DNA from 4 places in the Mycoplana sp. 10N416 genome. Region 1 is predicted to be linked to each of the others. Evidence: predicted binding sites of a transcription regulator. Region 1 holds the regulator's gene; each other region holds the start of a gene.
The links. Region 1 encodes LexA, which represses DNA repair genes until DNA is damaged. Its sites were predicted from a motif close to TGTTCNNNNTGTGTTCNG; they were not measured.
Positions count from the first base shown of each region.

Region 2: uvrA (excinuclease ABC subunit UvrA) is a predicted target of LexA. The motif match lies at 3,221-3,238, and genes of this name have one in related genera.
Region 3: AC1DDS_RS10950 (YifB family Mg chelatase-like AAA ATPase) is a predicted target of LexA. The motif match lies at 2,840-2,857, and genes of this name have one in related genera.
Region 4: AC1DDS_RS10770 (DNA recombination protein RmuC) is a predicted target of LexA. The motif match lies at 3,728-3,745, and genes of this name have one in related genera.

Region 1 covers NZ_JBFTIM010000010.1:120,914-126,094, forward strand. Annotated here, with positions in the region: gene AC1DDS_RS20225 (ComEC/Rec2 family competence protein) at 176-2,752, shown strand; gene lexA (transcriptional repressor LexA) at 2,733-3,443, opposite strand; gene AC1DDS_RS20235 (YMGG-like glycine zipper-containing protein) at 3,652-3,909, opposite strand; gene AC1DDS_RS20240 (AI-2E family transporter) at 4,183-5,181, opposite strand, start outside.
Region 2 covers NZ_JBFTIM010000008.1:16,899-22,079, forward strand. Annotated here, with positions in the region: gene AC1DDS_RS16765 (glutathione S-transferase family protein) at 1-136, opposite strand, end outside; gene uvrA (excinuclease ABC subunit UvrA) at 142-3,060, opposite strand; gene AC1DDS_RS16775 (single-stranded DNA-binding protein) at 3,366-3,896, shown strand; gene AC1DDS_RS16780 (DUF2161 domain-containing phosphodiesterase) at 4,625-5,181, opposite strand, start outside.
Region 3 covers NZ_JBFTIM010000004.1:342,799-347,979, reverse strand. Annotated here, with positions in the region: gene cysK (cysteine synthase A) at 1-901, shown strand, start outside; gene AC1DDS_RS10950 (YifB family Mg chelatase-like AAA ATPase) at 1,230-2,762, opposite strand; partial or broken gene AC1DDS_RS10945 (isochorismatase family protein) at 3,091-3,710, shown strand; gene gshB (glutathione synthase) at 3,777-4,724, opposite strand; gene AC1DDS_RS10935 (cupin domain-containing protein) at 4,821-5,181, opposite strand, start outside.
Region 4 covers NZ_JBFTIM010000004.1:308,316-313,496, reverse strand. Annotated here, with positions in the region: gene AC1DDS_RS10785 (calcium-binding protein) at 1-420, opposite strand, end outside; gene pcaD (3-oxoadipate enol-lactonase) at 555-1,367, opposite strand; gene AC1DDS_RS10775 (ribokinase) at 1,513-2,421, opposite strand; gene AC1DDS_RS10770 (DNA recombination protein RmuC) at 2,469-3,695, opposite strand; gene def (peptide deformylase) at 3,809-4,333, shown strand; gene fmt (methionyl-tRNA formyltransferase) at 4,425-5,181, shown strand, end outside.

The sequences.
Region 1 (5,181 bases):
CTGCATTTGTGCAATGCAAAAACAAACATTCCGGCATCGCAATATCTACTCTTCCTCGCCAGTTGCAAGCAACTTATGGGCGAGATTCGAGAATTGTGGAGGGGGCATTCTTTCTCGGAGATCAGGCGCATTGGCGCCGAATTGGCAATTGCAAATCACAATCTGAAGTTGCATTATGCTGCTGGATGTGGCTGGGGCGGAGGCCATGGGGGAGGGAAACGCTACCAAAGTCGCAGTCCCGGCCGCCAGCGCGGCCCGGACCCCGCAGAACCTGCAGACGGCGAGCCAGCCGGTCGCAATCGCGAGCGGCCGAACGGTCATGCTTGCGGGGCGGCGGGGTGGTGCAAAGCGCTGGTTTGCTGGCGCCCTGTCGTCGGGGTTAGCAGCCTGGGAGCGGGAGCGAGACCATGGCAGCGTCTTTCTGTTCGTTCCCGTATTCATCGGCACAGGGGCATGGACCTGGTACGCGCTCGCCCGCGATCCGCCGCTGGTGCCGCTGCTGATCGTACTGCTTGGATTCGGGCTGATCGCGGTGGTCCTGCGGCATCGCCAGACTCTCCTGTCCTTTGTCACGCGCGCGGCATTCCTGCTGCTTCTCGGAATCGCGCTCTCCGCGGTCGAAAGCTGGCGGCTTTCCACCGTCATGCTGGATCAGCCGGTGACGACGACGATTACGGGGAGGGTGCTGTCTCGCGAAGCCGATGACCGCGGCCGCCTGCGGTACCGGGTGGCGCTGCTGACGACCGACGGCCCGACATTGCGGCGTCCGCCCGACCACGTCAGTCTCCTTGCGCGCAGTCCCCATACGCCGCTGCCGATCGGCAGCGGGATCGTCGGACGCGCGCGGCTGAATCCGCCGTCGGGACCGGCGTTGCCGGGTCTCAACGACTTTGCTTTCGACGCCTATTTCGCCGGAACCGGGGCTATCGGATACTTTTACGGCAAACCGGCGGCGACGGAGTTGAACCCGCCGGCGCGAAGTGAAACCGCATACGGTGCAGCAAGCCGAGTGGTGGCCGAATGGCGGAGTGCTATCACGCAACACATTCGTGGCCGCATCGGCGGCGATGCAGGCGCAATTTCTGCCGCCTTGATCACGGCCGAACAGCGCGGCATCAGCCCGAAAACGGTGGAGGCCTTGCGCCAATCGGGCCTCGCGCACGTTCTGGCGATTTCAGGGCTCAACATGGTGCTTGCGGCGGGCACTTTTCTGGTCGGCGCCCGACTGCTGCTGGCGCTGGTTCCGGGCGCAGCCGAACAGTTCCCGATCAAGAAAATCGCAGCCATCGGCGGGTTGATCACGGTCACCCTTTACATCCTGATCTCCGGCGGGGCGGTTTCGGCGGTCCGCTCGTGGCTGATGATCGTCGTCATGCTGTTCGCTGTCCTGTTCGACCGCACCGCCATCAGCCTGCGCAATGTCGCGCTGTCGGCACTGATCATTCTGGCGGTGACGCCTTCCGCGGTCACCGGTCCCGGCTTCCAGATGTCCTATGCGGCAACCCTCGGTCTGGTTGCGGGCTATGCTGCCTGGCGCGACTGGTCCGCGCGGCGCCACAGGTGGATCGGCGATCGATCACGGATGCTTTCGGTTGCATCTGCGTTTGCCGGTGGGATTCTGCTGTCGTCCCTGATCGGCGGGGTCGCAACGCTCGTCTATTCCATCGGACACTTCCATCGCATCCCGGCCTATGGCCTTGCCGGAAACCTTCTTGCGATGCCGATCACTTCGTTCATCGTCATGCCGACGGCCGTCATCGCCATGCTGCTCATGCCGCTCGGGCTGGACGGCATTCCGCTCGCGATCATGGGACGGGGCGTCGACTGGATCATCGCCATGGCCAATTGGGTTTCCGGCTGGGGCGGAGAGGTAGTCACCGGCAGATTGCCCCCGCTGGCATTCGCGCTCATTGCAGCAGGTGGCGGGTTCCTCTGTCTGCTTCGCACCCGTCTCGCGCTCATCGGCCTTTTACCACTCGTCTTCGGCGTGGCCGTTGTGGCCGTCCGTCCTTCGGATGCGCCGCCCGAGCTTCTCGTATCGGAGGACGGTCGGCTGGTGGCGCTCGTCACGCCGGGAGAGGCCGCCACGAATCGGTCGAAGCCGCCCGATTTCATCTACGATCAATGGCGTCGCGCCCTTCGCATCGAAAGCCATCGTTCGCCATTGTTCCTGACCGATGAAGATGCCGCGCAACGGGAGCCCGCGGGCGGAGGTGGCGCGGGCATCGGTCGCTCGGAGAACTTGGTCGGCCAAGCAGCACCGGAAGCGAGCTCGGGTGCACGACAGCGCCGAAGTACGGAACGGGAAGTGGTGCTTGACGCTGCTGCGATGGCGCGTGCGCGCGCTGACATGCGTGCGGCGTTCGCCACAGCCGCCAACGACAAGCGATTCGTTTGCCGCCGCAAGGCGTGGTGCGCCGGTGTTGCGCCGGCCGGTTGGCGTGTCCTCGCGGTCGAGGACCCGGCCTTTCTCGGAACTGCCTGCGACAGTGCCGATCTCGTGGTCGTGCCACGATACCTTCGAATGGAAACCTGCCGTTCGGGCGCTCGACTCGTTTCGGCGCGCAGCCTGCGCCGCACCGGCGCCCTTGAAATAACGCCGCAGCCGGTCGATCCGACCGGCCGCGCAAGTTACAGCGTCCGCAATGCTGTCACGACGCTTCATCGCCCCTGGAGCCGGCACCGTCTGTACGACTGGCGGACGAACACATATCTCGACTTAGAAGACGCAGTCAGTGATACCGGCGAATGAGGCCGACGAGCTTGCCTTGAATCTTCACCCGGTCGGGGCCGAAGATGCGGGTCTCGTAGGCAGGATTGGCGGCTTCCAAAGCAATGGAGGCGCCCTTGCGGCGGAAACGCTTCAGCGTCGCCTCCTCGTCGTCGACGAGAGCCACGACGATCTCTCCCGGGTTGGCGGAGTTGGTGTTGCGGATGATGACGGTATCTCCGTCGAGGATCCCGGCCTCGATCATCGAGTCGCCCTTGACTTCAAGCGCATAATGCTCGCCAGCGCCGAGCATCTCCATGGGAACCGCGATGTCATGGGTGTTGTTCTGGATTGCCGAGATCGGCACGCCGGCGGCGATGCGCCCCATGACCGGAACCGAAGCCGACCCGTCCGCGGCCGCGGGCTTGGCCGGGGAGGGCGCCGTCGCCGGCTTGCCAAGGCTTCCTTCGATGACGGACGGGGAAAAGCCACGCCGCGCCTTCAGGCTCGGAGAATAGGCCTCGGGCAGCTTTATCACCTCGAGTGCGCGCGCCCGATTTGGCAGCCGGCGGATAAAGCCGCGCTCCTCGAGGGCGGTGATCAACCGGTGAATGCCCGATTTCGAGGCGAGATCGAGCGCATCCTTCATCTCGTCGAATGACGGCGGAATGCCGGTCTCCTTCATCCGCTCGTGGATGAACAGGAGCAGTTCCTGTTGTTTGCGGGTCAGCATGGCTCGTCACCCAGAATCGTGAAACAAATCCAGAACAGACACTATCTGTTCCATATGTGTTCCGCAAGGGGGCAAATTTCAATCAAAGGTGCAGTCGCTCGTTTGAAATTCTAAGCTGTGATACCGGCGGGAAATTCCATTGTCCGGGAAAGACCTTATGAGGGACAAGGTCTTTCCCTGTTCAACTGCGACACGGCCGGTGAGGCTGTTATGGGCACGCGGCGACGTAGCGGCGGCCGTAGCGATCGCGGTAGTAGCAACGACCAGGCTGTCCGGCCACATGGCCGATGACCGCGCCGGAAACACCGCCGATGGCGGCTCCGACGGCGGCGCCGCGGACGTCATTGGTGATGGCGCCGCCGATCACGGCGCCGGTGGCTGCGCCGATGCCGGCGCCCCTCTCGGTTGGCGTGCAGCCGACGGCTGCGAGCCCGGCCAGAACGAGCACTAGGGAAATCTTGGTCATGTCCATTCCTTCCTCTCTCGTTGATTCTCTTGCCTCTCGTAATCTTGTCCATCCGAACGAACGGTCAAGTGTAATCCGGTTTTTCGGCCAGGTACAACCGCTCGTGGCGCGGCGGCCCAGGCAGGTTATTGGTTCTGTCTCTTCTCAATCGGCGGCCGGCAAGTACGGGGCAAAAAAGCCCGCTTTTCCGATTTTGTGCTGACACCACGATTGTTGATCGGCGTTACAGTTCCCGCGGTGAGCTAGTATCCGCGGCCATTCCGGTCAGGCAGCTCAAGTCCTGTCGCGGCGGTCCAAAGCGGCAACAGCGTCATCATTCACGGTACTGGACAGGAGCACGGCGATCCAGCGGGTCGCCGGCACCTGTGCTGCGTATTCGATGAGGCAAATCAGGATGGGAACGCCAATGAAGGCACCCGGAAGGCCCCACATGAAACTCCAAAAGAACACGGAGAAAATCACGGCGAACGGTGAAATCGCGAGCGAAGCACCGGTCAGCCGTGGCTCCAGGTAGCTGCCGATGACAAATTGGATAAGGTTCAGTCCGACGAAGACGAACACTGCGGATTGCCACGAATCGAACTGGGCAATCGCAAACAAGGTGGGGAAGACCGTCGCCACGAATGGCCCGAGGAAAGGAATGTAATTGAGGGCGAACGCAATCGCTCCCCAGGCCGCAGCCAACTCAAGACCAACGAACCGGGCGAATATCCAAACGACCAACCCCGTCAGGATACTGGCAAACGTACGCACGGCCATGAAGCGTCGAAGCTTGGCACCGATCCTTCTGTTCGCCGCCAGAATCCGCGCACCGTGCGGTTGGACGCTCGGCAACAGCAGGCGTCGCTTGACGTCCTCCACTTCCAGAAGGCCGAGCATGACGGATATGAAGATCACCAGCGTGAAACCGGCGAAACTGTTCATGCGTCCGGCGACCCCTTGCAGCAATCCGACGAGCGTGCCGACGTTGAACCGCTCTGCCAACGGGCCGGCGATCGCCACACCATGCTCTTCCAGCCATTGGGCCCAATCGAGGTAGATCGTCTGAAAACGGCCGGCGTTGAGGAACAGCCAATGCCCGAGGACACCCAGCCCCCAGGCAATCGACGACCCCACGGAGACCACCGCGATGATCGTCACGGTCAGCGCTATGAGCAGCGCAAGCAGCCGCGGCATCACCTTCTGGAGGGCGGCCTGGACCGGCCATATCAACGCGATGACCAGAATGGAAAACGCGAACGGAACGAAGACCGATTGTGCGGCGTGCAGCAG
Region 2 (5,181 bases), on a different contig from region 1:
GCGGATTGAGTGCCTGCACCTTCTCGCCGTCGCTGAACACCGACCAGGGGCGATGTTCGAACGGCAGTTCGTAGAGCCGCAGGGCGATCGCGACGCGGCGGACATAGGAGGAGTCGTACTGGCCGATCAGGATCATCGAGCCTACTCCGCCGCCGCCTTGCGCATTGGCCGGCGCTCGAGCAGTTCCTTGAGGAACTGACCCGTATACGAACGCTCGACCTTGACCACGTCCTCTGGCGTGCCCTGAGCGATCACCTCGCCGCCGCCGTCGCCACCTTCCGGTCCGAAGTCGATGATCCAGTCGGCGGTCTTGATGACCTCCAGGTTATGCTCGATCACAACCACCGAGTTGCCCTGGTTCACCAGTTCATGCAGAACTTCAAGAAGCTTCGCTACGTCGTGGAAATGCAAGCCGGTCGTCGGCTCGTCGAGGATATAGAGCGTGCGGCCGGTCGAGCGCTTGGAGAGCTCCTTAGCGAGCTTGACGCGCTGCGCCTCGCCGCCCGACAGCGTGTTCGCTTGCTGGCCGACCTTGATATAGCCGAGGCCGACCTGGTTCAGCGTCACCAGCTTGTCGCGCACGGCAGGGACGGCGGCGAAGAACTCCACGCCTTCCTCGACCGTCATGTCGAGCACGTCGGCGATCGACTTGCCCTTGAAGTGCACGTCGAGCGTCTCGCGGTTATAGCGCTTGCCGTGGCAGACGTCACAGGTGACGTAGACGTCCGGTAGGAAGTGCATCTCGATCTTGATGACGCCGTCGCCCTGGCAGGCTTCGCAGCGCCCGCCCTTGACGTTGAAGGAGAACCGGCCGGGCTGGTAGCCGCGCGCCTTGGCCTCCGGCAGGCCCGCGAACCAGTCGCGGATCGGCGTGAAGGCGCCGGTATAGGTCGCCGGGTTCGAGCGCGGCGTGCGGCCGATCGGCGACTGGTCGATGTCGATCACCTTGTCGATGTACTCGAAGCCATCGATGCGATCATGCTCGGCCGCGATCTCGCGCGCACCCATGATCCGGCGCGCCGCCGACTTGTAGAGCGTCTCGATCAGGAAGGTCGACTTGCCGCCGCCCGAGACCCCGGTGACGGCGGTGAAAACGCCGAGCGGGATGGAAGCGGTGACATTCTTCAGGTTGTTCGCCCGGGCACCGACGACGGTGATTTCCTTCTTCTTTTTCGGTTTGCGGCGTTCGGCGGGAACCGCCACTGCAAGTTCGCCGGAGAGATACTTGCCGGTCAGCGATTTCGCGTTTGCCATGATGTCGGCCGGCGTTCCCTGCGCGATCACCTCGCCGCCATGGATGCCGGCGGCAGGGCCGATGTCAACGACATAGTCGGCCGTTAGGATCGCGTCCTCGTCGTGCTCGACAACGATCACCGTGTTGCCGATGTCCCGCAGGTGGCGCAGCGTGTCGAGCAGGCGGGCATTGTCGCGCTGGTGCAGGCCGATCGACGGCTCGTCCAGCACGTAGAGCACGCCGGTCAGGCCTGAGCCGATCTGCGAGGCGAGGCGGATGCGCTGGCTCTCGCCACCCGAAAGCGTGCCGGAATTGCGCGACAGGCTGAGATATTCGAGACCGACGTCGTTCAGGAAGCGAAGGCGCTCGCGGATCTCCTTGAGGATGCGGACGGCAATCTCGTTTTGCTTGGCGTTCATGTGGGCGGGCAGCGTGTCGAACCAGTCGCGAGCGACGCGGATCGACATGTCCGTAACCTGGCCGATATGCAGCTTGTCGATCTTGACGGCGAGCGCCTCCGGCTTCAGGCGAAACCCGTCGCAGGCCGGGCAGGGGGCGGCCGACATGTAACGCTCGATCTCCTCGCGCGCCCAGGCCGAATCCGTCTCCTTCCAGCGCCGCTCGAGGTTCGGGACGATGCCCTCGAAGCTCTTCGTCGTCTTGTAGGACCGCGCGCCGTCCTGGTAGTGGAACTCGATCTTCTCGTCGGTTCCGTAGAGGATCGCGTTCTGGCCTTTTTCGGAAAGGTCCGACCAGCGGTTGGAGAGCTTGAAGCCATAAGCCGCGCCCAGCGCCTCGAGCGTCTGGTTGTAATAGGGCGAGGACGACTTGGCCCACGGGGCGATAGCGCCGTCGCGCAGCGCCCGCTGCGGCTCGGGCACGATCAGGTCCGGGTCGATCTTCTGCTGGCTGCCGAGGCCGTCGCAGGTCGGGCAGGCGCCGAACGGATTGTTGAACGAAAACAGCCGTGGCTCGATCTCGGGAATGGTGAAGCCGGAGACCGGGCAGGCGAATTTCTCCGAGAACAGCACCCGTTCATGCGTCTCGTTCAGCGACTTGTTGGCCGAGCCACCGGCCGCCGTGTCCTCGACCGGCAGCGGCTTGTCGGCGAACTCGGCGATCGCCAGCCCGTCGGCGAGCGTCAGGCAGGTCTCGAGACTGTCGGCGAGGCGGGCGGCGAGATCCGGGCGCACGACGACGCGGTCGACGACGACGTCGATGTCATGCTTGTACTTCTTGTCGAGCGCGGGGACGTCGGCGATCTCGTAGAACTGGCCATCCACCTTGACGCGCTGAAAGCCCTTCTTCATCAGCTCGGCGAGTTCCTTCTTGTACTCGCCCTTCCGGCCGCGCACGATCGGCGCCAAGATATAGAGACGCGTTCCTTCGCCGAAATCGATCACCCTGTCGACCATCTGACTGACCGTCTGGCTCTCGATCGGCAGGCCCGTCGCCGGCGAATAGGGCACGCCGACACGCGCAAACAGCAACCGCATGTAGTCGTAGATCTCGGTGACCGTCCCCACCGTCGAGCGCGGGTTCTTCGAGGTCGTCTTCTGCTCGATCGAAATCGCCGGCGACAGTCCGTCAATCTGGTCGACGTCCGGTTTCTGCATCATCTCCAGGAACTGGCGCGCATAGGCCGACAGGCTCTCGACGTATCGGCGCTGGCCTTCCGCATAGATCGTGTCGAAGGCGAGCGACGACTTGCCGGAGCCCGAAAGCCCGGTCATGACGATCAGCTTGTTGCGCGGCAGATCGAGGTCGATGCCCTTGAGATTGTGCTCGCGCGCGCCGCGAATGGAAATGGTCTTGAGTTCGCTCATGGTGTCCAGCGCCAGATGTCAGGTCGGTGATTGTCGATCTCGGATGAAGTGGCTCTTCGGTAGCGCACCCTATGTAGGAACCGGAACCGGCCTGTCCATGCGCGTCGCGACCAAAACCCTGCCTCTTTCCGATTCGGTTGACAAGATAGTAGGGATTTTGTAGAACAAAAAAAGAACGAAATGCACGCGAATTTGATCTGTGGATTATCTGGCGCACGGGGCGGCGCGCCGGGCGCGTCGCCGTTAAGATAGCGGATCGAATTTACAGCCGGCAGATGCCCGGCGCGACAACAAGGACTGAACGGATGGCAGGCAGCGTCAACAAGGTAATCCTGATCGGGAACGTCGGCGCGGACCCGGAAATCCGTCGCACTCAGGACGGTCGCCCTATCGCCAACTTGCGCATCGCGACCTCGGAAAGCTGGCGCGACCGCAATTCCGGTGAGCGCCGCGAGAAGACCGAATGGCACACCGTCGTCGTCTTCAACGAGGGCCTGTGTAAGGTCGTCGAGCAATATGTGAAGAAGGGCGCCAAGCTCTACATCGAAGGCGCGCTGCAGACCCGCAAGTGGCAGGACCAGAACGGCAACGACCGCTATTCGACGGAAGTTGTTCTGCAGGGCTTCAACTCGACGCTGACGATGCTCGACGGGCGCGGCGAGGGCGGCGGTGACCGCCGTGGCGGTGGCTCCGACTTCGGTGGCGCCGGCAACTATGGCGGCGGCGCACCGAGCTATGACGACTACGGCTCGCAACCGTCGTCGTCGGGTGGCGCAAGCCGCGGCGGCGCATCGTCGAACTTCTCGCGCGACATGGACGACGATATCCCGTTCTAGAGAGGAGTGGGAGACGTTTCGTAGACTATGACGTCGAACTCCTTGTAAATAAACATCTTTCTAGTTAAAACTCCGTTTTCTGCCGGTCAGTGATTTTCCGGTGGGAGCGGAGTTCATTGCGCTGGAAGACGAAACTGGCATTGTGGATGCGGTGATCTGGCCGAGCCTACTCGAGCGTCAACGGCGTCTGGCTCTTTCGTCGTCTGTGCTCGCGATCAGATCCAGCGGGAAGACGAGTTGGTTCATCTGGTGATGCAGCGTCTGTTCGACTTGTCCGCAGATATGGGAAAGCTGGGCGAAAGAGACGGGGCGTTCCCGATGGTCCGTGGCCGCGGGGACACTAGTCAAAGCGCTTCCATCCAACGGGTACCTGGGCTTATCCGCTGTCGCCAGCGGGGCCAAAATCTGCGGAGATTCTGAATTCAGGCTTAGGCTGGGTCCAAATCTCCCCTCAAACAAACTTAGGCAGATGGTCTCAGGTATCTTTGGGAGAGTGCTGGCTAGTTAATAGCCTAGCAGTCCGGATTTTCGCCGCCCTCCAGATCAAGTCGGGCGGCCGGTTACCCTACCAATATTCGCACAGATTTGGCGATGGCGGCCGCGACAGAGCCTTGTAGAGGATTCCCCATAGCTGCATTCCGTTGTCACCATGACGACCGGCGCGCCGCTGTCGTTGTCCTGGTTTGGAAACGGCTGCCGAGGTGCAACGGCTGGTTCTGCAGGGACGTCTAACCATCCGCGGATCGTGTCGGTCCATCATTCCGGTCGAGCGTGTTGATAGGGTCCGACTGCGGCCACCGGACCAGCGCTTCGCGACCGGCGTCCGTAACGCCGTAGACGCCCCTGTCAAGCCGCTCAAACCAGCCGTATACATTCGAAAGCAGGATCTTTCCTGCCTCCGGTATGCCTGCTCTTAGATCGCGAACACGCAACGGCCCGGCAACCAGAGCAGCCGCACAGCCGAGTGCCTGCTGGCGATAGGCGGTCATGACTGGTGCGCGCGTGCTGCCGCCAAGTGCTGGATCGCCGCGTCGGTTCTGGTGCTCGCGCACAAGCCTCGAACGCCGTTTCGGATTGGTGCGCGGCATTGGTGTCACCGAGTCAACAATCACGCTGACGGCGCCGGCATCGGAGACGCCGAGCATGCCAATGCCGAGCCTGCGGCAGAGATCGCGGTAACGTCTGTCGGCTTCCCGTCCTCTGCCCTTGGCCGAAACTCTGGCGGCGATCCAAACCTCGTCTGAAATGGCGGCCCGGTCAACGGCCTGCAGGATCAGTTCCAGAT
Region 3 (5,181 bases), on a different contig from region 1:
TCCGATCGTGCGGCTCGACAAGCTGGCCAAGGAAAAGGGCGTGAAGGCGAACCTTCTGGCAAAGCTCGAATTCTTCAACCCGATCGCTTCGGTGAAGGACCGTATCGGGGTAGCGATGATCGAAGCGCTCGAGGCGCAGGGTAAGATCACCCCCGGAAAATCGACGCTGATCGAGCCGACCTCCGGCAACACCGGCATCGCCCTCGCCTTCGCCGCAGCGGCCAAGGGTTACCGGCTGATCCTGACCATGCCGGAAACCATGTCGGTCGAGCGGCGCAAGATGGTGGCGCTGCTCGGCGCGGAGCTCGTGCTGACGGAAGGGTCGAAAGGCATGAAGGGCGCGATCGCCAAGGCCGAGGAACTGGCGGCGACGGTTCCCGACGCGATCATTCCCCACCAGTTCGAGAACCCGGCCAATCCGGAGATTCACCGCAAGACAACGGCGGAGGAAATCTGGAACGACACCGAGGGCCAGGTCGACATTCTCGTCTCCGGCATCGGCACCGGCGGCACGATCACCGGCGCCGGACAGGTGCTGAAGGCGAAGAAGCCGAGCGTCAAGGTGGTTGCCGTCGAGCCGGCGGACAGCCCCGTTCTGTCCGGCGGCAATCCCGGCCCGCACAAGATACAGGGGATCGGTGCAGGCTTTGCGCCGGCGATCCTCGACACCAAGATCTATGACGAAGTCGTCACCGTGGCCAACGACGAGGCCTTCGAAAACGCCCGCCTGGTGGCAAGGCTCGAGGGCGTGCCGGTCGGCATCTCCGCCGGTGCAGCACTCGCCGCCGCCATCAAGGTCGGCAAACGGCCGGAGAACGAAGGCAAGACCATCGTCGTCATCATTCCCTCCTTTGCCGAGCGCTATCTCTCGACCGCGCTGTTCGAGGGTCTTGGCGGCTGATCGCAGCGACAGTGGAGAATTTGCAGGGCGCACCATCGGTGTGCCCTGCTGGCCATTGCGCGGTCGCAACCATCGCACGTACCGCCATTGTCATTGCGGTCGGCGAGACCGTTGTGTGCTGATTACTGTGTGTCGGGCCTTGTGTGCCAATCGTTGCCTGAAAGCGGCTCGGTTCCCGAAGGTGCTCTCAAGCCGGCAGCACAATCCGCCCGGACAATGCCTTCCGAGAACGCGCGCAAGTCTGTCTTCATACCAGCCCCGTCGTGGCTGCGGGCCCAGCCTGTCGTGACCCGCCTGCGACCGCCGCGTCCCGGCGTCAAAACTGGCCTCAGGCGGCGACCGTCAGCCGTTCCCCGGCGATACGATAGGAGATCGCCTCGGCAAGATGGATGCGGCCAACACTGTCCTTGCCGTCGAGGTCGGCCAGGGTGCGGGCGACCTTGAGCACGCGATGGTAGCCGCGGGCGGAGAACCGCATTTTCTCCGCAGCATCCCGCAAGAGCTGCAGGCCGCCGGGGTCAGGCTCCGCGATGCGCTCGATCAGCGCCGTCGAAGCACGGGCGTTGATGGAAACCTCCGCGCTGCCAAGGGCAACGAAACGATCGCGCTGGACCTCGCGGGCACGCGCGACGCGAGCCGCCACCGTCGCGCTCGATTCTGCCTGCATCGGGCGGATGAGATCGCTCGCCGATACCGCCGGCACGTCGATGCGGATATCGATGCGGTCCATCAGCGGACCGGAGATGCGCCCCTGGTAATCCGCCATGCAGCGCGGCCCGCGCGCGCAGACCTGACCCGGCTCACCCGCCATGCCACACCGGCAGGGGTTCATGGCCGCGACCAGCTGGATTGCCGCCGGATAGCTGACGCGATGATTGGCGCGCGCAATCACGCATTCGCCGGTTTCGAGCGGCTGACGCAGCGCATCGAGCACCCGCGGCGAGAACTCCGGGAACTCGTCGAGGAAGAGAACGCCGTGGTGGGCGAGTGACGCCTCTCCGGGCCGGGCGCGCAAGCCGCCGCCGACAAGAGCGGCCATCGTCGCCGAATGATGCGGCGCCCGATAGGGGCGGCGATCGGACAGCTTGCCGCCGGCGAGTTGGCCTGCGATCGAATGGATCATCGAGACTTCGAGCAGTTCGGCCGGTGCGAGCGGCGGCAGGATCGACGGCAGGCGGGCGGCCAGCATCGACTTGCCGGAGCCGGGCGGCCCGACCATCAGGAGATTGTGTCCACCGGCCGCAGCCACCTCCAGCGCGCGCTTTGCACTCTCCTGACCCTTGATGTCGGCAAGATCCGGCAGGTTGGCGGGTGCGGCGCGAATGGCGGGCTCGGGCCGGCTGAGCACCTGCGTGCCGCGAAAATGGTTAGCGAGCGCAATCAGGCTGCGAGGCGCCAGAATGTCGATCTCCGCGCCGGCCCAGGCCGCCTCGGCACCACTGTCGGCTGGACAAATGAGTCCCTTGCCGAGCGCATTGGCGCCGATGGCCGCCGGCAGAGCGCCGGCGATTGCCGCAATCGTACCGTCGAGGTTGAGTTCGCCGATGACGACGTAACCCTCCAGCGCATCGGCCGGAATGGCGCCGAGCGCCGCCATCAGGCCGAGCGCGATCGGAAGATCGAAATGGCTTCCCTCCTTGGGCAGGTCTGCCGGCGCCAGATTGACCGTGACCCGCTTGGCGGGCAAGGCGAGACCCGATGCGTGCAGTGCGGCCTGAACCCGTTCCCGGCTCTCGGCGACGGCCTTGTCAGGGAGCCCGACGATCTGCATGCCGACCCTGCCGGGCGCCACCATCACCTGGACCTCGACGGGAACGCCGTCAATGCCCTGAAACGCCACCGTACTGACCCGTGCCACCATGACCGTCCCCCAAACAGTCTGCCGCCGATCGCCTCATCCGACGTCATCACAATCTGTCATAGAAAGCGGAATGGAACAAGAACATTTACGGAACAATTTTCAGCCAGGCCGTGCAAACCGGTTGCGCCCGGTTGCAAACACCGCACGCATGAGAACAAACGCGACCGCCTATTCAGGACCGCGGGCGAAATGCGACGGGAGCAATGTATTCGAGAACAAGAAGGCAGCGTAATATCCAAGCGCTATCCGGCCATCACCCGCAGCGGAACGCTCCAAGTCAAGCGCCACGTATCCAACAGACATCCACCGCATACCCAAGGAGGAAGTCATGGTCAGTGAACCTGTCCGCGATCCGAGCACCGATCACCTTCTGACACCAAAGAATTCAGCCTTCATCATTATCGATTACCAGCCGGTCCAGGTGAACTCCATCGCCTCAATGGACCGTCAACTTCTGGTCAACAACATCGTCGGCGCTGCCAAGGCGGCTGTCGTGTACGGGCTGCCGATCGTGCACTCGACGGTCAATGTCAAAACCGGCCTGAACAAGCCGCCGATTCCGCAAGTGCGCAAGGCGTTGGAACGATGCCCGACCTACGATCGTACGACGATCAACTCCTGGGAAGACGTGGAATTCCGGCGCGCGGTCGAGGAAACCGGTCGAAAGAATGGACCGAAGCGCGCCTCACGTTTCCGGCCATCGACGCGCTGCAGGCGGGCTATGAGGTCTATGTCGTCGACGCGGTTGGCGGCACATCGCTCGCCGCGCACGAGGCGGGCCTGCGCCGCATAGAGCAGGCGGGCGGCAAGATGACCAGCGTGCCGCAACTCTTCTGTGAATTGCAACGCGACTGGTCGCGCAAGGAAACAGTGCCCGCCTTCATGAACCTGTTCATCGAAACGGGCGGCACGGCGGGGATTCAGTTCTCCTACGACCAAAGCGAATAGGGGATCGCGGAGAGCGGATGGATGGCGGTGCCGGCGCCTCTTCGATCAGACGCCGGCGCAGGTTGCTCAGGCGCGTTTGCGTTCAATCGCATCCCACAGGAGGCTCGAGACGTCGGCGCCACCGAATTTCCGCACCTCGCGGATGCCGGTCGGCGAGGTGACGTTGATCTCGGTCATGTAGTCGCCGATGACGTCGATGCCGACGAACAGGAAGCCGCGTTCGCGCAGCGACGGGCCGATCCGCTTGCAGATCTCGATCTCGCGGGCGGTCAGTTCGGTCGCCTCGGGACGGCCGCCGGCATGCATGTTCGAGCGGGCATCGTGCTCGGCGGGCACGCGGTTGATCGCACCGACCGGCTCGCCGTCGACGAGCAGGATGCGCTTGTCGCCCTTGCGCACGTCCGGCAGATAGGCCTGGGCGATGAAGGGCTCGCGGAACATCTGCCCGAACATTTCGAGCAGCGAAGAGAGGTTGCGGTCGTCGCGGGTCGAGTGGAAGACGCCGGCGCCGCCGTTTCCATAGAGGGGCTTGAGGATGATGTCGCCCATCTCCTCGCGGAAGCGGCGGATCTCGGCCGGGTCGCGGGTGATCAGCGTTGCCGGCATCAGGTCGGCGAATTCGGTGACGAAGATCTTCTCCGGCGAGTTGCGCACCCAGGCGGGATCGTTCACCACCAGCGTCTTCGGATGGATGCGCTCCAAAAGATGGGTGGAGGTGATGTAGGCCATGTCGAAGGGCGGGTCCTGGCGCAACAGCACCACGTCCATCGTCGACAGGTCGACCCGCTCGGGTTCGCCCAACTCGTAGTGGTCACCCTTGACGTCGCGAAGCTGCATCGGCTCGACGGTCGCAAAGACCTTGCCATCGCGAAGGCTGAGCTTGTCGGGCGTGTAGTGGAAGAGTTGGTAGCCGCGCGCCTGGGCTTCGAGACTCATGGCGAAGGTGGAATCGCCGCTGATATTGATGGTGGACACGTGGTCCATCTGGACCGCGACGTTCTTGATCTTTGCCATGGAATGTTTTCCTCACGGATTGCCGCCCACATTTAGGCTTGCGCCCCGGCAAACGCAACGGGCGGCGCCCCGCCCGTAAACAGCACGATCGATGCCTCAGGCGGCGAGCCCGCCCCGGCCACGTCCGGCGCGCATCATGTCGCGCAGCCGCAACGCCGTGGCGATCGGGGCTGGAAACTGCTTGCGACAGAAGGCGATCTTGCGAACGTATCTATCGACCTGCCACGTCGCCCAGGTCTTGCCGGCAAAATAGGCGATGTCGCCGGCGCGAAGCATGCGTTCGCTGCCGTCCTCGGCGAGGACATGCACCTCGCCCTCAAGGATCATCACCGTCTCGTCCCAGCCGAAATACCAGCGGAAGGTGCCCGCAGTGCAATCCCAGACTGCCGTGGTCGACTGATCGTCATGGCCGCGCGAATGCAGCGCGACCCGGGCGTGCGGCTCACCGGACACGATC
Region 4 (5,181 bases), on a different contig from region 1:
GCCCTCGAGGTCGTCGTTCCCGGCCGACCCGTTCAACCTGTCGTTACCCTTCATTATCCAGGCCTGGAGGTTCCAAGGATCAAAGGTATGGGCGGCGTTGTCGAGTGCCTCCAGGGACAGGCTGAGCCCCTCGAACTTCGACACCAGAGTGGTGCCGTCCGACTGGAACAGTTCAATCCTGGCCACCTTGCCGCCAATCGGATTCCCCTCGGAATCGAAGCCGAAATCGGTCCCGCTGAACCGCAACCGAAGGCCGTTGTCCAGCTTCAGGTCCATCTTGGTCGACGTCCTGGTCACGACCGTTGCCGTCGAAAGATCCACCAACTCCCCGAACATCGGGTTGTAGTCGAGCCCCGCGATCGCCGGTGAATAGCTCTGCGGATACTTCCCATTGGGAAAGAAAACCGTATAGGTCGCCATTTTCTCCACCTCTCATATTAGAGAGCGAGAATTTAGCGCTTGCCGTGCGAAACTGTCGATATCGCCCCCGTTCACTCGAAGGACGTAAGGTGGCGCAGGGCGATCGGTGCTTCGGCAGTCATCACGCCACGTCGTCAGCCATTTGGCTTGTCTCCATGAACAAGCGGATCGATGAATGCCCGGAGGATCGCAGTCAGAGCCTCGGGCTGCTCGACGCAAGGGAGATGGCCTGCATCGGCAATGACTTCGTAGCGGGCGCCCGGGATGAGCTTGGCGGTCGACAGGACGACAGCCGGCGGTGTCGGGCCGTCCTGATCGCCGACGACACACAGCGTCGGCACGGCGATGCGCGTCACAGCGTCCGTGAAATCCGCGTCCCGGATGGCGGCGCAGGTGGCGACGTATCCGATCGCCGGCTGACGGACCAACATGTTGCGATAGCCATGATAGGCGGTATTTTCCGGCCGGCGGAAGGCGGGCGTGAACCAGAGCCCCATGACGGCGTCAGCGATGCTCTCGATGCCGTCACGCTCGACGGTGGCAATGCGCGCATTCCAGCTTTCGGCCGAACCGATCTTGTGGGCGGTGTCGCACAGGACCAGCGCCTTCACCAGTTCCGGCCGCGCCGCGTAAAGACCCTGTGCGATCAGGCCGCCGACGGAGAGCCCGACGATGACGGCCTCCTTCACGGCATAAAGATCAAGCAGGCCGGACAGGTCGCTAACGTGGTCATCGATGGAATAGGGTACCTGGCCGACATCCGACAACCCGTGGCCGCGCTTGTCGTAGAGGATCATGGGAAAATCGCCGGCAAGCCGCACGATGACGTCACGCCAGATGCGGAAGTCCATTCCCAGCGAATTGGCGAAAACAAGGACGGGCTTGTCCTGCGAGCCGCCGATGATCTGATGGTGAAGGCTGATGTCGTTTATCCGGGCGAACTGCAAAGGATGTCTCCTCCCGATGACCAGATTAAAGGCGGACACACGATCGACAACCGCATCAAGTCTGACGACCGCCGAACGCCCGCCGTCCAAAGATCGGCCCTTTCAGCGAACGGCCGATCTTCATTCGCCTGCATTCAAGGCAATATCAGCCTTTTCGCATCCGCGCATCCACTTCGCCCGCCTCCGGGATCGACGGCTGGGCGCCGCGCTTGAGGCAGGAGAGCGAGCCGGCGATGGCGGCCCGGCGCAGGCAATCGGCGAAAGGCAGACCCGCGTCGAGTGAAGCGACCAGATAGCCGCAAAAGCTGTCGCCTGCGCCGACCGTGTCGACCGGCTCGATCTTCAGGCCGGGAGCGCGGAAGACATTGCCCTTGCGGATGGCGATGACGCCGTCGGCGCCGAGGGTCACGATGATCGTCTGCCCGGTCCGCTCGTGGATCGAGCGCATCTCGGCCTCCCGCTCCGCGTCGGAGAGGCCGGACTTGCCGGCATACTGTTCGAACTCGATCTCGTTGGTCACGACGATGTCCGCCTTGGCGCCGAGCGTGCGGGCATCCGCCGTCATTGGTGCGAGATTGATCACCGAGGTCACGCGTCTCGCCCTGGCAGCATCGAGCGCTGCGTCGACGGCCTCTGTCGGCACTTCGAGCTGCAGCGCCAGGAAATCGCCGGCCGACATCTGCGACACGGCCACCTTGGCGTCCGCCGCGGTCACGTCGCCATTGGCACCGGCGACGACGACGATGACGTTCTCGCCATCGTCGGCAACCAGGATGTGGGCCGTACCGGTCGGCTCGTCCGCGACCTTGACGAGATCGAGATCCACGCGCGCATGGGTGAGAAGCACCAGCGATTCGGCGGCAAAGGCATCCCCGCCGACGGCTCCCGCCATGCGGACCGTTGCCCCGGCACGCCGGGCCGCAAGCGCCTGATTGGCGCCCTTGCCGCCAGCGGCCGTGGTAAAACTGTGTCCCGGCACGGTTTCGCTCGCTTTCGGCAGGCGTTCGGTCGTGGCGATGAGATCCATGTTGATGGATCCGAAGACGGTGATCATGGGGGCTCGTTCCTCCGGTATGCCTCAACCGACACTGCCCGAGCCGGTCAGTCCTCGTCAACCACTCTCAGTTTCAATTGGCCGGTGCGGCTTTCGACCGCACGTTCCGCGGCGGCGGCAGACGGCGCCTGCACCTGTCCCGGCCCTGGCGGCGCAGCCGTTTCAAACTCCATCTCACCGATCCGAGCGCCGCGCCGGACAAGCTTGTCGGTCGAGGTCAGGATCTGGTCCACGTCCTTCTGCGCCGATGTGAAGTGCCCGTGCAGCTTGCGAACACGGTCGTCGAGACGCCCGAGATCCTCCATCAGCCGGATCACCTCGCCCTGGATCACGTGCGCCTGCTCGCGCATGCGCTGATCCTTCAGGAGCGCCTGCAGGACCTGGATCGACAGAAGCAGGAGCGACGGTGAGACGATGACGATGCGGGCACGGTGCGCGCGCTGGACGATCGCCTCGAAGCTCTCGTGGATCGCGGCGAAGATCGATTCGGAGGGGACGAAGAGAAAGGCGGTATCCTGCGTCTCGCCGGCCAGCAGGTATTTTTCGGCGATGTCACGAATATGGACGTCCATGTCCCGCCGGAACTGCTGGGTGGCCAGCTTCGAGGCTTCGGCATTCGCAGCCGCGCCCATGGCGTTCCACGCCTCCAGCGGAAACTTCGCGTCGATGACCAGCGGCGGCTGGCCATTCGGCATGCGGATGATGCAGTCCGGCCGCATCCCGTTTGGAAGCTGCGCCTGGAACTGGTAGGCGCCGGTCGGCAGGCCGTCGGCCACGATCGCCTCCATTCGCCCCTGGCCAAAGGCGCCGCGGGTCTGCTTGTTTGCGAGAATTGCCTGCAGGCCGACCACGTCCTTGGCCAGCGACTGGATGTTCGTCTGCGCCGTGTCGATCACCGCGAGCCGCTCCTGCAGGCGGCGAAGGTTTTCATGCGTGGCGCGCGTTTGCTCGCTAATCGACTGGCCGAGGCGCTGCGTCAGCCCGTCGAGGCGCTGGTTGATCGACTGGTTCGTCTCGGCCTGGCGCGCGCCGAACACCTCGGCCATGGCGGCGATCCGGCCCTGCATCTCGTTTTGCGCGCGCAGCAGCTCGGCCAGGCGCACTTCCGCAGCTACGGCAGCCGCGCGCTGGCGGCTTGCGGCACGGCGGGCGAAGACGATCCAGCCGGTCGCCACGATCGCGGCGAACAGGCAGGCAAGCTGCAACGCCGGATCGCGGGCAAGCGCATCAAAAAGCCGACTCACTGCGGCCTGAAGGGATGGTTCCGGATTCATGCGGCAAACATAGCAGCATTTGCGCGCAAGAATAGATCATAACGTGAACAAACGGGGCCATCGCGAGATGCAAGGCAATTGAAAGCCGTCCAGCAAACCGCTAAGTGAGGCGAATGACGATCAAACCGCTGATTATCCTTCCCGATCCCATCCTTCGGCAGGTCTCCGCACCGCTGGAGACCATCAACGACGAAGCACGGCGCCTTGCCGACGACATGCTGGAGACGATGTACGACGCGCCCGGCATCGGCCTTGCGGCGATCCAGATCGGCGTGCCGCGTCGGATGCTGGTGCTGGACGTGTCGAAGGACGGCGAAGATAAGACGCCGCTCGTCTTCATCAACCCGGAGATCGTCACGACCTCGGACGCGCGCTCGGTGTACGAGGAGGGCTGCCTGTCGATCCCGGATTACTACGCCGAGGTCGAGCGCCCGGCCACGCTCACCGTTCGCTATCTCGACCGTGAGGGCAAGGAGCAGACGATCGACGCCGACGGGCTTCTCGCGACCTGCCTGCAGCACGAGATCGACCACCTGAACGGCGTGCTCTTCATCGACCACATTTCCAAGCTCAAGCGCGACATGGTGATCCGCAAGTTCACCAAGGCGGCAAAGACGCGCGGCGCCAAGGCGATCTGATCCGGCATCGGACGGCGTCACCGCGAGGGCTTGATTGACGCTCGTAAACCCGTTTGAAGGGATCAACGAGCTTAAACGGGAGCATCGCCGCATGGCGCTTCGCATCATCTTCATGGGTACGCCGGAATTCTCGGTGCCGACGCTGACGGCGCTCGCCGAGGCCGGCCATACGATCGTGGCTGCCTATTCGCAGCCGCCGCGCCCCGGCGGACGGCGCGGGCTAGAACTGCAGAAGTCGCCGGTGCATCAGGCCGCCGAGCGGCTCGGGATCCCCGTGTTCACGCCGCTGAACTTCAAGGCGGAGGCGGATCGCGCCACTTTCCGGGCGCTGGAGGCCGACGTCGCCGTCGTCGTCGCCTACGGGCTTCTGCTGCCCGAGGCGATCCTCACCGGGACGCGGCTCGGCTGCTACAACGGCCACGCTTCGCTGCTGCCGCGCTGGCGCGGTGCGGCACCCATCCAACGCGCGATCATGGCCGGCGACGCGGAAACCGGCATGATGGTGATGAAGATGGACAAGGGGTTGGACACCGGCCCCGTGGCGCTGACCCATCGCATCGAGATCGGCCCGGACATGACCGGCGGCGCGTTGCACGATGCGCTCATGCAGGCCGGCGGCGGCCTGATGGTCGAGGCAATGGCGCGTCTGGAGGCGGGCGACCTGCCGCTGACGCCGCAGGCCGAAGAGGGCGTGCTCTACGCCGCCAAGATCGACAAGGGCGAGACGCGCGTTGACTTCGCGCGACCGGCCGCCGACGTGCACAACCACATCCGTGCGCTTTCCCCCTTCCCCGGTGCCTGGTTCGAGCTTTCGCTAGCCGGCAAGCCGGAGCGGGTCAAGGTGCTGG